Linked DNA regions of Variovorax paradoxus. The protein of the gene in region 1 binds, or shares a complex with, the protein of each later gene. Links are inferred from orthologs where the notes say so. Each region holds a gene or a part of one and is shown in the gene's direction. Other genes may lie near its edges.

Evidence for each region.
Region 2: the proteins of katE (region 1) and hfq are in contact, whole or in part, in a crystal structure (PDB 3VU3), measured with the Escherichia coli proteins. The link is inferred for Variovorax paradoxus from one-to-one orthologs.

Annotation. Positions count from the first base shown.
Region 1 is NZ_CP102931.1:6,171,260-6,178,834, reverse strand. The notes cover bases 2,842-5,760. They hold katE (catalase HPII), read left to right. Parts: upstream 2,842-3,167; coding sequence 3,168-5,354; downstream 5,355-5,760. Other genes in these bases: NWF24_RS28925 (ExeM/NucH family extracellular endonuclease), read left to right, coding at 5,528-5,760; NWF24_RS28935 (hypothetical protein), read left to right, coding at 2,980-3,132. Outside these bases: NWF24_RS28950 (gluconate 2-dehydrogenase subunit 3 family protein), read left to right, coding at 1-77; NWF24_RS28945 (GMC family oxidoreductase), read left to right, coding at 80-1,861; NWF24_RS28940 (transglutaminase-like domain-containing protein), read right to left, coding at 1,872-2,690; more of NWF24_RS28925, read left to right, coding at 5,761-7,575.
Region 2 is NZ_CP102931.1:3,934,004-3,939,249, reverse strand. Bases 1-2,918 are described here. They hold hfq (RNA chaperone Hfq), read left to right. Parts: upstream 1-1,295; coding sequence 1,296-1,541; downstream 1,542-2,918. Other genes in these bases: hflK (FtsH protease activity modulator HflK), read left to right, coding at 2,841-2,918; hflX (GTPase HflX), read left to right, coding at 1,597-2,766; der (ribosome biogenesis GTPase Der), read left to right, coding at 1-1,131. In the rest of the region: more of hflK, read left to right, coding at 2,919-4,217; protease modulator HflC, read left to right, coding at 4,235-5,134; NWF24_RS18760 (DUF2065 domain-containing protein), read left to right, coding at 5,151-5,246. UniProt on the Escherichia coli protein: RNA chaperone that binds small regulatory RNA (sRNAs) and mRNAs to facilitate mRNA translational regulation in response to envelope stress, environmental stress and changes in metabolite concentrations.

The DNA of each region.
Region 1 (7,575 bases):
CCGACTTCATGGACTGGGTCGAGCGCGACGTGAAGTACCCGCTGCCACCCGTGGCCTTGAGCGGGCAGAGAGGCTGAGCATGGCCGGCAACACGATGAAGAAAGCCGACGTGGTGATCGTCGGCTTCGGCTGGACCGGCGCGATCATGGCCAAGGAGTTGACCGAGGCCGGCCTGAACGTGGTCGCGCTCGAGCGCGGCCCGATGCAGGACACGGCCACCGACGGTGTCTACCCCAAGGTGCTGGACGAGCTCACCTACAACATCCGCCGCAAGCTGTTCCAGGACATCTCGCGCGAAACGGTGACGATCCGCCACGGCGTGAACGACACGGCGCTGCCCTATCGGCAGCTGGGTGCTTTCCTGCCCGGCACCGGTGTCGGTGGCGCGGGGCTGCACTGGTCGGGCGTGCATTTCCGCGTCGACCCCGCCGAACTGCGCCTGCGCAGCCATTACGAAGAACGCTACGGCAAGAAGTTCATTCCCGAGGGCATGACGATCCAGGACTTCGGCGTCAGCTACGAAGAGCTGGAGCCGCATTTCGACTTTGCTGAAAAGGTGTTCGGCACATCGGGTAGTGCATGGACCGTGGCCGGCCAGAAAGTGGGAGAAGGCAAGGGCGGCAACCCGTTTGCGGCCGACCGCTCGCACGCCTTTCCGTTGCCCGCGCAGAAGCGCACGGTGTCGGCGCAACGCTTCGGCGATGCCTCGGCGAAGCTGGGCTATCACCCCTATGACCTGCCATCGGCCAACGCTTCGGGGCCGTATACCAATCCGTACGGCTGCCAGATGGGGCCGTGCAATTTCTGCGGCTACTGCAGTGGCTATGTCTGCTACAACTATTCGAAGGCCTCGCCCAACGTCAACGTGCTGCCGGCACTGCGCCAGGTGCCGAACTTCGAACTGCGCACGCATGCGCACGTGCTGCGCGTGAACCTCGCGGCCGATCGCCGCACCGCCACCGGCGTTACCTACATCGATGCGCAAGGGCGCGAGGTGGAGCAGCCGGCGGACATCGTCGTCATCTGCGCGTTCCAGTTCCACAACGTGCGGCTGATGCTGCTGTCGGGCATCGGCACGCCCTACGACCCGGCGACCGGCAAGGGCACCGTCGGGCGCAACTTCGCCTACCAGAACATGGCGACGATCAAGGCCTTCTTCGACAAGGACGTGCACGCCAACCCCTTCATCGGCGCGGGCGGCAACGGCGTGGCGATCGATGACTTCAATGCCGACAACTTCGACCACGGCCCGTTCGGCTTTGTCGGCGGTTCGCCGATGTGGGTCAACCAGGCCGGCGTGAAGCCGATCAGCGGCATCTCGCTGCCCGAGGGCGCGCCCGGCTGGGGCAGCGCGTGGAAGCAGGCCGTTGCCGACAACTACACGCACACGATGTCGATGGATGCGCATGGCGCGCACATGAGCTACCACGACAACTACCTGAGCCTGGACCCGACCTACAAGGACGCCTGGGGCCTGCCGCTGCTGCGCATGACCTTCGACTGGAAGGACAACGACGTCCGCATGACCCGCTTCATGGCCGAGAAGATGCACGGCATCGCGGAGGCGATGGGCCCGAAGGCCGTACGCGTGTTCGTCAAGAACTTCGGCGAGCACTTCGACACGACCAGCTACCAGACCACCCATCTCAACGGCGGCGCGATCATGGGCACCGACCCGGGCACCAGCGCGGTCAACCGCTACTTGCAGAGTTGGGACGTGCACAACGTCTTCGTGCCCGGCGCGTCGGCCTTCCCGCAGGGGCTGGGCTACAACCCGACCGGCCTGGTGGCGGCGCTGACCTACTGGTCGGCCAAGGCGATCCGCGAGCGCTACATCGCCAGGCCCGCGGCGCTGGCCTGACCTGCAAGAGCTACTGCAGCACTTCTTCCGTCGTCACCTCGAAGCGCTGCAGCGTGTTCGCGCCGAACACCATCGTGATCGGCACGTCCGCCGCGTCGCGCCCGCGCGCGATCACCACGCGGCCTATGCGCGGCGTGTTGTGCCGCGCGTCGAAGGTGTGCCAGCGGTTGCCCAGGTACACCTCGAACCACGCGCTGAAGTCCATCGGAAAGCGCACCGGCGGAATGCCGATGTCGCCGAGGTAGCCCGTGACGTAGCGCGCCGGTATGTTCATGCAGCGGCACAGCGTGATTGCAAGGTGCGCGAAGTCGCGGCACACGCCCGTGCGCTCGCGAAAACCCTCCAAAGCGGTGCGCGTGGCCCGTGCATTCTGGTAGTCGAAGCGCAGATGCCGGTGCACGAAGTCGCAGATTGCCTGCACGCGCGACCAGCCCGGCGCCACGTTCGAGAAGTTGGCCCAGGCGAACTGCAGCAGTTCGCCGTCGACCTCGCAATAGCGGCTCGGCAGCACGAAAGGCAGCGTCTCCACCGGCAGATCGGCCGCCGCATGCTCGCTGGCGCTGAAGTCCACCGGGTCGGGCCAGCCGGTGTCGAACACCACCGCGTGGTTGCGCAAACGCACGCTGCTCACCCCGACAGGAACGTGCACGCGCGCGCAATTGTTGCCGAAGCTGTCCTGGTAGTGGTCGGTGGCCATCGGCGGGCTGAGGGTGATGTTCTCGCCGCCTTGCAGGTCCTGGGCACGCGACGGGTGCACCTGCAGCATGTAGATCACCGCCGTGGGGGCGGTGACGCCGAGTTCGATGTCGAAGCCGATCCTGATCTGCATGGGGTTCTTTCTTCCCTGAGGGGATCCGGGCGGTGCGGCCGGTGCGCGAGGCAGTGCGATGAATGACAAGCACGATCAGTGCCGTCCTGTGGGCCCATGCTATGCGACGAATCTTTCAGGCTCCACAGCCAGTACCCGCGAAGCAGCGTAGGCGGGTGCGATGCGCTGTCGGTGCGCTCCTACCTTGCACACACGCTTTCTCCCACAGACGGGGAAGGGCGGCCACTACGGGGTTCGGGCGGTGCGAAACATAACCTTGCAATTCGCTTGCATCCCCGGAGGGACACATATGGAGCTCTTTTCTCATTTCGACACGCTCGCCAGTACCTGGGGCGACGAAATCCTCGTGTGGGCCGTCGCCGCCGTGGCGGGCTGCATATGCCTCGTCGCCGTGGTCAACGTGCTCGACATGTTCCTCGACAGCAACAACGAAACAGGCTGAGTGCCCACCCCATGAAAGATTCCAGCAGATCCACGATGACGCCACAGAACAAGGCCGCCGCAGGCCGCCGTGTCAGCGCCACCAAGGCGAGCGACGGCAGCAACGCCAAGCAGCAGCAACTCGAAGGCTTCACCGTCGAGCATCCGACGACCCTCACCACCAACCAGGGTCTGCAGATACCGGACAACCACAACTCGCTGAAAGCGGGTGTGCGCGGCCCCACGCTGCTGGAAGACTTCATCCTGCGCGAGAAGATCACGCACTTCGACCACGAGCGCATTCCCGAGCGCGCCGTGCATGCGCGCGGCTCGGCGGCGCACGGCTACTTCCAGGTCTACAAGTCGATGTCGCAGTTCACCTGCGCCGACTTTCTCCAGGACCCGGACCAGAAGACGCCCGTTTTCGTGCGCTTCTCGACCGTGGCCGGCTCGCGTGGATCCGCCGATACGGTGCGCGACGTGCGCGGCTTCGCCGTCAAGTTCTATACCCGCGAGGGCAACTACGACCTCGTGGGCAACAACATTCCGGTGTTCTTCATCCAGGACGCGATGAAGTTCCCCGACCTCATCCACGCCGTAAAGCCCGAGCCGCACCACGAGATGCCGCAGGCTGCGAGCGCGCACGACACCTTCTGGGACTTCGCCTCGCTCATGCCCGAGAGCACCCACATGCTGATGTGGGCCATGAGCGACCGCGCCATTCCGCGCAGCCTGCGCATGATGGAAGGCTTCGGCGTTCATACCTTCCGCTTCGTCAACAGCCGCGGCGAGAGCCACTTCGTGAAGTTCCACTGGAAGCCCAAGCTCGGCATCCATGGCCTGGCATGGGACGAGGCGCAGAAGATCGCGGGTAAAGACGCCGACTTTCATCGCCGCGACCTGTGGGAAGCCATCGAGAACGGCGACTTCCCCGAATGGGAGCTCGGCGTGCAGATGATTCCGCAGGACAAGGAACACTCGCTCGGCTTCGACCTGCTCGACCCCACCAAGCTGATTCCCGAAGAGATGGTGCCCGTGCAGAAGATCGGCAAGCTGGTGCTCAACCGCAACCCCGACAACTTTTTCGCCGAGACCGAGCAGGTGGCCTTCCATCCGGGCCACGTGGTGCCCGGCATCGACTTCAGCAACGACCCGCTGCTGCAGGGTCGCCTCTTCTCGTACACCGACACGCAGATCTCGCGGCTGGGCGGCGCCAACTTCCACGAGCTGCCGATCAACAAGGGCGTGTGCCCGTTCCACAACTTCCAGCGCGACGGCATGCACAGGCAGACCATCGCGCGAGGACAGGTGGCCTACGAGCCCAACACGCTGGGCAGCGGCACGGAGTTTCGCGTGGACGGCGGCCAGCACGGCTTCCAGTCTTTTCCCGAAGAGATCGATCCGCCCAAGGTGCGCCGCCGCAGCCCGTCGTTCGACGACCACTTCACGCAGGCGCGCCTGTTCTTCAACAGCCAGAGCGCGGCCGAGAAGGAACACATCATCGCGGCCTTCCGCTTCGAGCTGTCTAAGCTCGAAGTGCCCGCCATCCGCCAGCGCATGGTCGACAACCTCGCGCACGTGGACGAGAAGCTCGCGCGCCGCGTGGCCGAGCCGCTGGGCATCGGCGAGCCCGATGCGAAGGCGGCAGCGGGTCGCGCGGGCTTTCGCGACCACCGCATCGAGCTGCCCATCGACGAATCGCCCGCACTCAGCATGGCCGATACCGGAGACGGTTCGATCCGCACGCGCAAGGTCGCGATCCTCGTGGCCGACGGTGTGGATTCGGCTTCGCTGAAGCCGATACGCGATGCGCTCGAACAGGCGGGCGCGCAATGCAAGGTCGTCGGGCCGCGGCTGGGCACGGTAGCCAGCGCGTCGAAGCGGCAGATCGACATCGACATGACGTTCGCGAACACGCCGTCGGTGATGTTCGATGCGGTGCTGGTGCCCGCCGGGAGCGAAAGCGCCGCTGCATTGGCGGGCATCGGCGATGCCGTGCACTTCATGCTGGAGGCCTACAAGCACTGCAAGGCGATCTGCACGGTGGGAGAGGGCGTGCAACTGCTCTCGACGCTGGGCATTGCCGCCGACTCCGATGCTCCAGCAGGCGTGATCGTGGCCGCCACGCCGGTCACAAACCTGGGCGATGCGACTGCCGCAACGCAGATCGCGCACGACTTCATCGTCGCCATCGCGAAGCATCGGCATTGGGATCGCGTGAACATCGACGCAGTGCCGGCCTAGCAAGCTTTTGACGTATCTGTCTGCAGGCCGCATGCGGCCTGCAGCGCGTGGCGCGCCGCGCCAATGCAGGCAATCACCCATGACGGGTCCGGGTTTCTCGGGGGCTACACACATGGTCCATATAAACGCGCGCTGTCTGCTCGCTGTTTCCCCCTCCATTCAAAGAAACCCACATGACTCATCCCGCACCGAGGCCAATCCGGCAGTTCAAAGCTCTGGCACTGACACTGGTCCTTGCGCTGACCGCCTGCGGCGGCGGTGGTGGCGGCGGGACCTCCTTCCCGGTGATCCCCGGGCCTTCTACGGGCACCACGCAGCCGAACACGCCGCCGCCGACCGACACGGCACCGCCGGTTGCGGAGCAGCCACCGCCCACATGTACCGCCGCTGTCCCGTCCAACGCGCCGGTCACGGCCATTTCATCCGTTCAAGGCACGGGCGACACGAGTCCTCTGGCAACGCAAGCAGTGACGGTGCGTGGCGTGGTCGTCGGTGACTTCCAGAACACCGGCACCACAACCGTGAAGCTGAATGGATTCTTCGTGCAGCAGCTCGTGCCCGATGCCGATCCGCTGACCTCGGAAGGCGTCTTTGTCTATGCACCGAACAGCGCCACCCGTGTGGCCGTTGGCGATTTCGTTCAGGTCTCCGGCGTGGTGACCGAGTTCGGCCAGACCGCAGGCGCCGGGGCAAAGCCCGACAGCCTCACGCAGATTGCCGGCACGACAGCGGACCCACTGGCTATCAGCGTCTGCGCTTCCGGCATTGCCATCAGCCCGACACAGATCACGCTACCGGTGGCCGACGAATCAACGCTGGAGCGCTACGAAGGCATGCTGGTCGAAATTGCGCAGCCCCTGGCCGTGACGGAACTGTTCGAGCTGGGCCGCTATGGCCAGATGGTGCTGGCATTGAACGGGCGGCAGTTCAACGCCACCAACGGCAACGCAGCGGCGACCCATGCGCAGAACCTGCTTTCGCGCATCGTGCTGGACGACGGCTCCTCGCGCCAGAACCCGAGCCCCATTCCGTACCTGAGCGCAGCCGGCACAGACGGCACCCGGCGCATCGGCGATACGACGCAGAAAGTCACCGGCATCCTGAGCCACAACTTCGCGGCCTATCGCATCCAGCCGACGGTGGCGCCCGTGTTCGCGCAGGCCAATCCGCGCTCGCCGACCGCACCGGTCGTCAGCGGCCAACTCAAGGTGGCCAGCTTCAACGTGCTCAACTACTTCACCACGTTCGTGAACGGAGAAACCTCATCGGGCCAGACCGGCCAGGGTTGTTCGTTCGGAACCGGTCCTGCATCCGCGGCCAACTGCCGCGGCGCGAATAACCTGAACGAGTTCCAGCGGCAGCAGGCCAAGATCGTGGCCGCCATTGCGGGCCTCGATGCCGACGTGGTGGGCCTGATGGAAATCCAGAACTCCGACGTGGCAACGAACGACCTGCTGGCTGCCCTCAATGCCAAAGTCGGCCCGAACACCTATGCCGCCGTCAACAGCGGCGTGTTCGGCACGGATGCCATCAAGGTAGACATCCTGTACAAGCCCGCGAAAGTCCAGCGCGTCGGCAACGCAGTTCTTCCGACGGGCACGGATCTGACCGACTACACCGCCGCAAGCGGACGGCCGCCGCTGGCCCAGCGATTCAGCGCGGTGGGCAACAACGGCGGCTTCTGGTTCGTGGTCAACCACTTCAAAAGCAAGGGCAGTTGCCCCACCACCGGCGACGTCGATCAGGGGCAGGGCTGCTTCAACCTGGCGCGCACCCAGCAGGGGACGGCACTGAACAGCTTCGTCGCCAAGCTCAAGCTCATGGACGAGGACGAGACCGACGTGCTGATGATGGGCGACTTCAACAGCTACCTGCTGGAAGACCCGACCAAGGTGCTCGAAGCCGCCGGCAACGAGAGCCTGCTCAAGCGCATGCCCGCCGACAACCGGTACACCTACGTCTTCGGCGGCGAAACTGGCGCGCTCGACCATGCCTATGCATCGTCTTCGCTGGGCTCGCAGGTCAGCGGCGTGAGCGTGTGGCACATCAACGCCGACGAGCCCACCGCGCTGGACTACAACACCGACTTCACCACCGACGACCGCTATGCGCCCACGCCCTTCCGGGCATCGGACCATGACCCGGTGCTTGTCGGCCTGACCCTGGCGGCCGATGCCGCAGTAACGCAGCCCATCGTCAGCGCGTCGATGCCGACGGCCGC
Region 2 (5,246 bases), 2.2 Mb from region 1 along the record:
ATGGCCAAGCAGACGCGGCAGGCCGTGGCCGAGGCCGACGTGGTGATCTTCGTGGTCGACGCCCGCGAGGGACTCTCGGCGCAAGACCACGACATCGCCAACGAGCTGCGCCGCCTTGGCAAACCCTGCGTCTTGGCGGCCAACAAGGCCGAGGGCATGCACGACGGCACCAAGCTGGTCGACTTCTACGAGCTGGGCTTCGGCGATGTGCATGGTGTGTCGGCAGCGCACGGGCAGGGTATGCGCGACCTGGTCGAGCTTGCTCTCGAGCCGCTGAACCTGCCTGATCCAGACGACGAGACGGACGAGGACGAGGTCAATAAGCCGATCAAGCTGGCCGTGGCCGGCCGGCCCAATGTGGGCAAGTCCACGCTGATCAACACCTGGCTGGGTGAAGAGCGCCTGGTGGCCTTCGACATGCCGGGCACCACGCGCGACGCAATCTCCGTGCCCTTCGAGCGAAACGGCCAGCGCTTCGAGCTGATCGACACGGCCGGCCTGCGCCGCAAGGGCAGGGTGTTCGAGGCGATCGAGAAGTTCTCAGTGGTCAAGACGCTGCAGGCCATCGAGTCGGCCAATGTCGTGCTGCTGCTGCTCGATGCCACGCAAGGCGTGACCGACCAGGACGCGCACATTGCGGGCTACATCCTCGAGAGCGGTCGCGCGGTGGTGATCGCCATCAACAAGTGGGACGCGGTCGACAGCTACCAGCGCGAGCAGATCCAGCGGCAGATCGAGACCCGGCTGCCGTTCCTGAAGTTCGCGGCGCTGCATTTCATCTCGGCCATCAAGCGCCAGGGTCTGGGCCCGGTGTGGCAGGCGATCGCGCAGGCCCACAAGTCGGCCACGCGCAAGATGTCGACCCCGGTGCTGACACGCCTGCTGCTGGAGGCGGTGCAGTTCCAGGCGCCCAAGCGGGGCGGCATGTACCGCCCCAAGCTGCGCTATGCGCATCAGGGGGGCATGAACCCGCCGGTGATCGTGATCCATGGCAATTCGCTGGAGCATGTTACTGATGCCTACAAGCGCTTCCTCGAGGGGCGCTTCCGCAAGGAATTCGACCTTGTGGGTACCCCCTTGCGCATCGAGTTCAAGAGCTCGCACAATCCATTTGCCGACAAGGACGATTGAGGGAGCTTGGCCGCCGATGGCGGCCAATGAGCTGCAGCAGGAGTGGAAGTTCCGCCTTTTGAGAACCGTTATTTTCTCAAGGCTTTTGACCCCGATTGCTGCAGCGCAGAAACCCTGTGTTAAGGTCATCTCTCCAACAACTACTCTTGAACACGGAGAATATCGTGAGCAATAAAGGGCAACTTCTGCAAGACCCGTTTCTGAACACCCTGCGTCGTGAGCACGTGCCGGTTTCCATTTATTTGGTGAACGGCATCAAGCTGCAGGGCCAGATCGAGTCTTTTGACCAGTACGTCGTGTTGCTTCGCAATACGGTGACGCAAATGGTCTACAAGCACGCCATTTCCACCATCGTGCCGGGTCGTGCCGTCAACTTCTCGGCTGCCGAGAACGACGACGCCGCAGCCTGATCGCGCGGAGCGCGGCAGCCCTGCTGCCGCGCTTTTTCCCAATTTCTGATCCCGCTTGTCTGAACTGATCCCCCGCCAGGAAGGCGCCGCCGTTCTCGTCGGCGTCGATTTCGGGCTGCCCCATTTCGACAGCGAACTCGAGGAACTCGGCCTGCTTGCGCAGACCGCAGGCCTGACGCCCGTCGCCCGTCTTGCGTGCAAGCGCAAGGCGCCCGATGCGGCATTGTTCGTTGGTAGCGGCAAGGCCGAAGAAATCAAGGAGCTGGCTGCCCTGTACAGGGCGAGCGAGGTCATCTTCGACCAGGCCCTGAGCCCCGCGCAGCAGCGCAACCTCGAACGCCAGCTCGACGTTGCCGTCTACGACCGGACCTTTCTCATCCTCGAGATCTTCGCCCAGCGTGCGCGTTCGCACGAAGGCAAGCTGCAGGTCGAGCTGGCTCGCCTGCAGTACCTCAGCACGCGGCTGGTCCGCCGCTGGTCCCACTTGGAGCGCCAGACCGGCGGTGCCGGTGTGCGCGGCGGCCCGGGTGAAAAGCAGATCGAGCTCGACCGCCGGATGATCAGCGAGTCGATCAAGCGCACGCGCGAGCGTCTCGCCAAAGTGCAGAAGCAGCGCGGCACGCAGCGCCGCCAGCGCGAGCGCCGCGAGACCTTCAACATCTCGCTGGTGGGCTACACCAACGCGGGCAAGTCGTCACTGTTCAATGCGCTGGTCAAGGCCCGCGCCTATGCGGCCGACCAGCTGTTCGCAACGCTCGACACCACTACGCGCAACCTCTACCTGGGCGATGCGAGGCGGCAGGTGTCAATCTCCGACACCGTGGGCTTCATCCGCGACCTGCCGCACGGCCTTGTCGATGCCTTCAAGGCCACGCTGCAGGAGGCGGTCGATGCCGACCTGCTGCTGCACGTGATCGATGCCTCCAACCCGCATTACCCCGAGCAGATGGCCGAGGTGCAGGCGGTGCTGCGCGAGATCGGTGCCGACACCGTTCCGCAGCTTTTGGTATTCAACAAGCTCGATGCCCTTGAAAGCGCGCAACATCCGCTGCATCTGCAGGACGAGATGGAAATCGATGGCGTGCAGGTTCCCCGCATCTTCCTCAGCGCCAAGAGCGGCGAGGGCGTGCCGCTGTTGCGGGCCGAGCTCGCCCGGCAGTCGGGCTCCGTAGCCGATACGATGACCCCTGGGGCAAACGCTGAATTGCACGATGCAGCCGATTGATTGGGCACAATCCCGCCACTGACAAGAGAACGAAGCGAATGAATTCAAAGCCAGCGCGGAGAGGGTTTCTGGGCATGTTCAACCTGAACGATGGCCGATGGGGTCGCGGCGACGAGCCGTCGTCCTCCAACGGCGACCGCCCAGCCGGCAACCGCCCCCCCGATGCCAATCCCCCCGGCGCACCGACGCCTCCGCCTTCGGGCAACAACAACAGCAACGACAACCGTCCCCGTGGACAAGGTCCGAACCAGGGCCCGCCTGACCTCGACGAACTCTGGCGCGACCTCAATCGCAAGCTCGGTGGCTTCTTCGGTGGCAAGGGCGGCGGCAACCGCCCCAACGGCGGCAGTAGCGGCGGTGGTGGCAACGGCTACAGGCCCGACATGAAAAACGCAGGATTCGGCCTCGGCCTCGTGGCCGCGGTGGCGGTCCTGATCTGGCTCGGCACCGGCTTCTTCATCGTGAACGAAGGCCAGCAGGCCGTCGTCACGCAGTTCGGCAGCTACAAGAGCACCGTGGGCGCAGGCTTCAACTGGCGCCTGCCGTACCCCATTCAGCGCCACGAAGTGGTGGTGACCACGCAGATCCGCTCCGCAGACGTGGGCCGCGATGCCATCGTGCGCTCCACCGGACTGCGCGAATCGGCCATGCTGACCGAAGACGAGAACATCGTCGAGATCAAGTTTGCCGTGCAGTACCGCCTGAGCGACCCGCGCGCATGGCTCTACGAGAGCAAGTCGCCTGCCGACACCGTCGTGCAGGTGGCCGAGACCTCCGTGCGCGAGGTGGTCGGCAAGATGAAGATGGACGCCGCGCTGGCCGAAGAGCGCGACCAGATCGCACCGCGCGTGCGCGCGCTGATGCAGACTATCCTCGACCGCTACAAGATCGGCGTCGAAGTCGTCGGCATCAACCTGCAGCAGGGCGGCGTGCGTCCGCCCGAGCAGGTGCAGGCCGCGTTCGACGACGTGCTCAAAGCTGGCCAGGAGCGCGAGCGCACCAAGAACGATGCACAGGCCTACGCCAATAACGTGGTGCCGCTTGCCACTGGTACGGCTTCGCGCCTGAAGGAAGAGTCCGAAGCCTATAAGGCGCGGATCGTGGCGCAGGCCCAGGGTGATGCAGGCCGCTTCAGCGCGGTGCTGGCTGAATACCAGAAGGCCCCGCAGGTGACGCGCGACCGCATGTACACCGACGCCATGCAGCAGATCTACGCCAGCACGACCAAGGTACTGGTCGACAGCAAGCAGGGCTCGAACCTGCTGTACCTGCCGCTCGACAAGCTCATGCAGATGGGCGGCAACAGCGGCGCCGCCGCCACCCCGGTCGATGCGGCCAGTCCCAACGTTGCCGGCACCGCGCCGGCCCAGTCCTCGGTGATCCCGGTGGCCCCCGCGACGACCGATGTGCGTGGCCGCGATGGCCGCTCGCGTGACCGCGACGTGCGTTGAGAAAGGCCCGAAAGAATATGAACAGAATCGGATTCATCGCCACGTCGATCCTCGTGCTGCTCGTGCTGGCAAGCTCGACCCTCTTCGTGGTCGACCAGCGCCAGTTCGGCGTGGTCTATGCCCTCGGCCAGATCAAGCAGGTCATTACCGAGCCCGGCCTCAACTTCAAGCTGCCGCCGCCGTTCCAGAACGTGTCGTACATCGACAAGCGCCTGCTGACGCTGTCGAGCGTGGACACGGAGCCCATGCTTACCGCCGAGAAGCAGCGCGTGGTGATCGACTGGTACGTGCGCTGGCGCATCTCCGACCCGCAGGCCTATATCCGCAACGTCGGCCTCGACGAGAACGCCGGTGCAATGCAGCTCAACCGCGTGGTGCGCAATGCGTTCCAGGAAAACATCAACAAGCGCACCGTGCGCGACCTGATCTCGGTGCGCCGCGAGGCCCTGATGGCCGACGTGCAGCGCGAAGTGCTGTCGGTGGTCAAGGGTGCAAAGCCCTGGGGCGTGGACGTGGTCGACGTGCGCATCACGCGTGTCGACTACGTGGAAGCCATCACCGAATCGGTCTATCGCCGCATGGAAGCCGAGCGCAAGCGCGTGGCCAACGAGCTGCGTTCGACCGGTACGGCCGAAGGCGAAAAGATTCGCGCCGATGCCGATCGCCAACGCGAGGTGATTGTGGCGAACGCCTACCGCGACGCCCAGAAGATCAAGGGCGAGGGCGATGCCCAGGCCGCTTCCGCTTACAGCGAGGCCTTCGGCCGCGATCCGCAATTTGCGCAGTTCTACCGAAGCCTCGATGCCTACAAGCAGAGCTTCAACAAGAAGAGCGACGTGATGGTGCTTGACCCATCGTCGGACTTCTTCCGCGCCATGCAAGGCTCGGGCTCTACCACCAACGCCCCTCGTCGTTGATTCTTCGCCAGGAGCCGTGAGCGCCGACACTTTCTGGAGCGCATTGGCGCTCGTCCTGGTGATCGAAGGCATCCTGCCTTTTGTCTCACCAGGAGGGTGGCGGCGCGGCTTC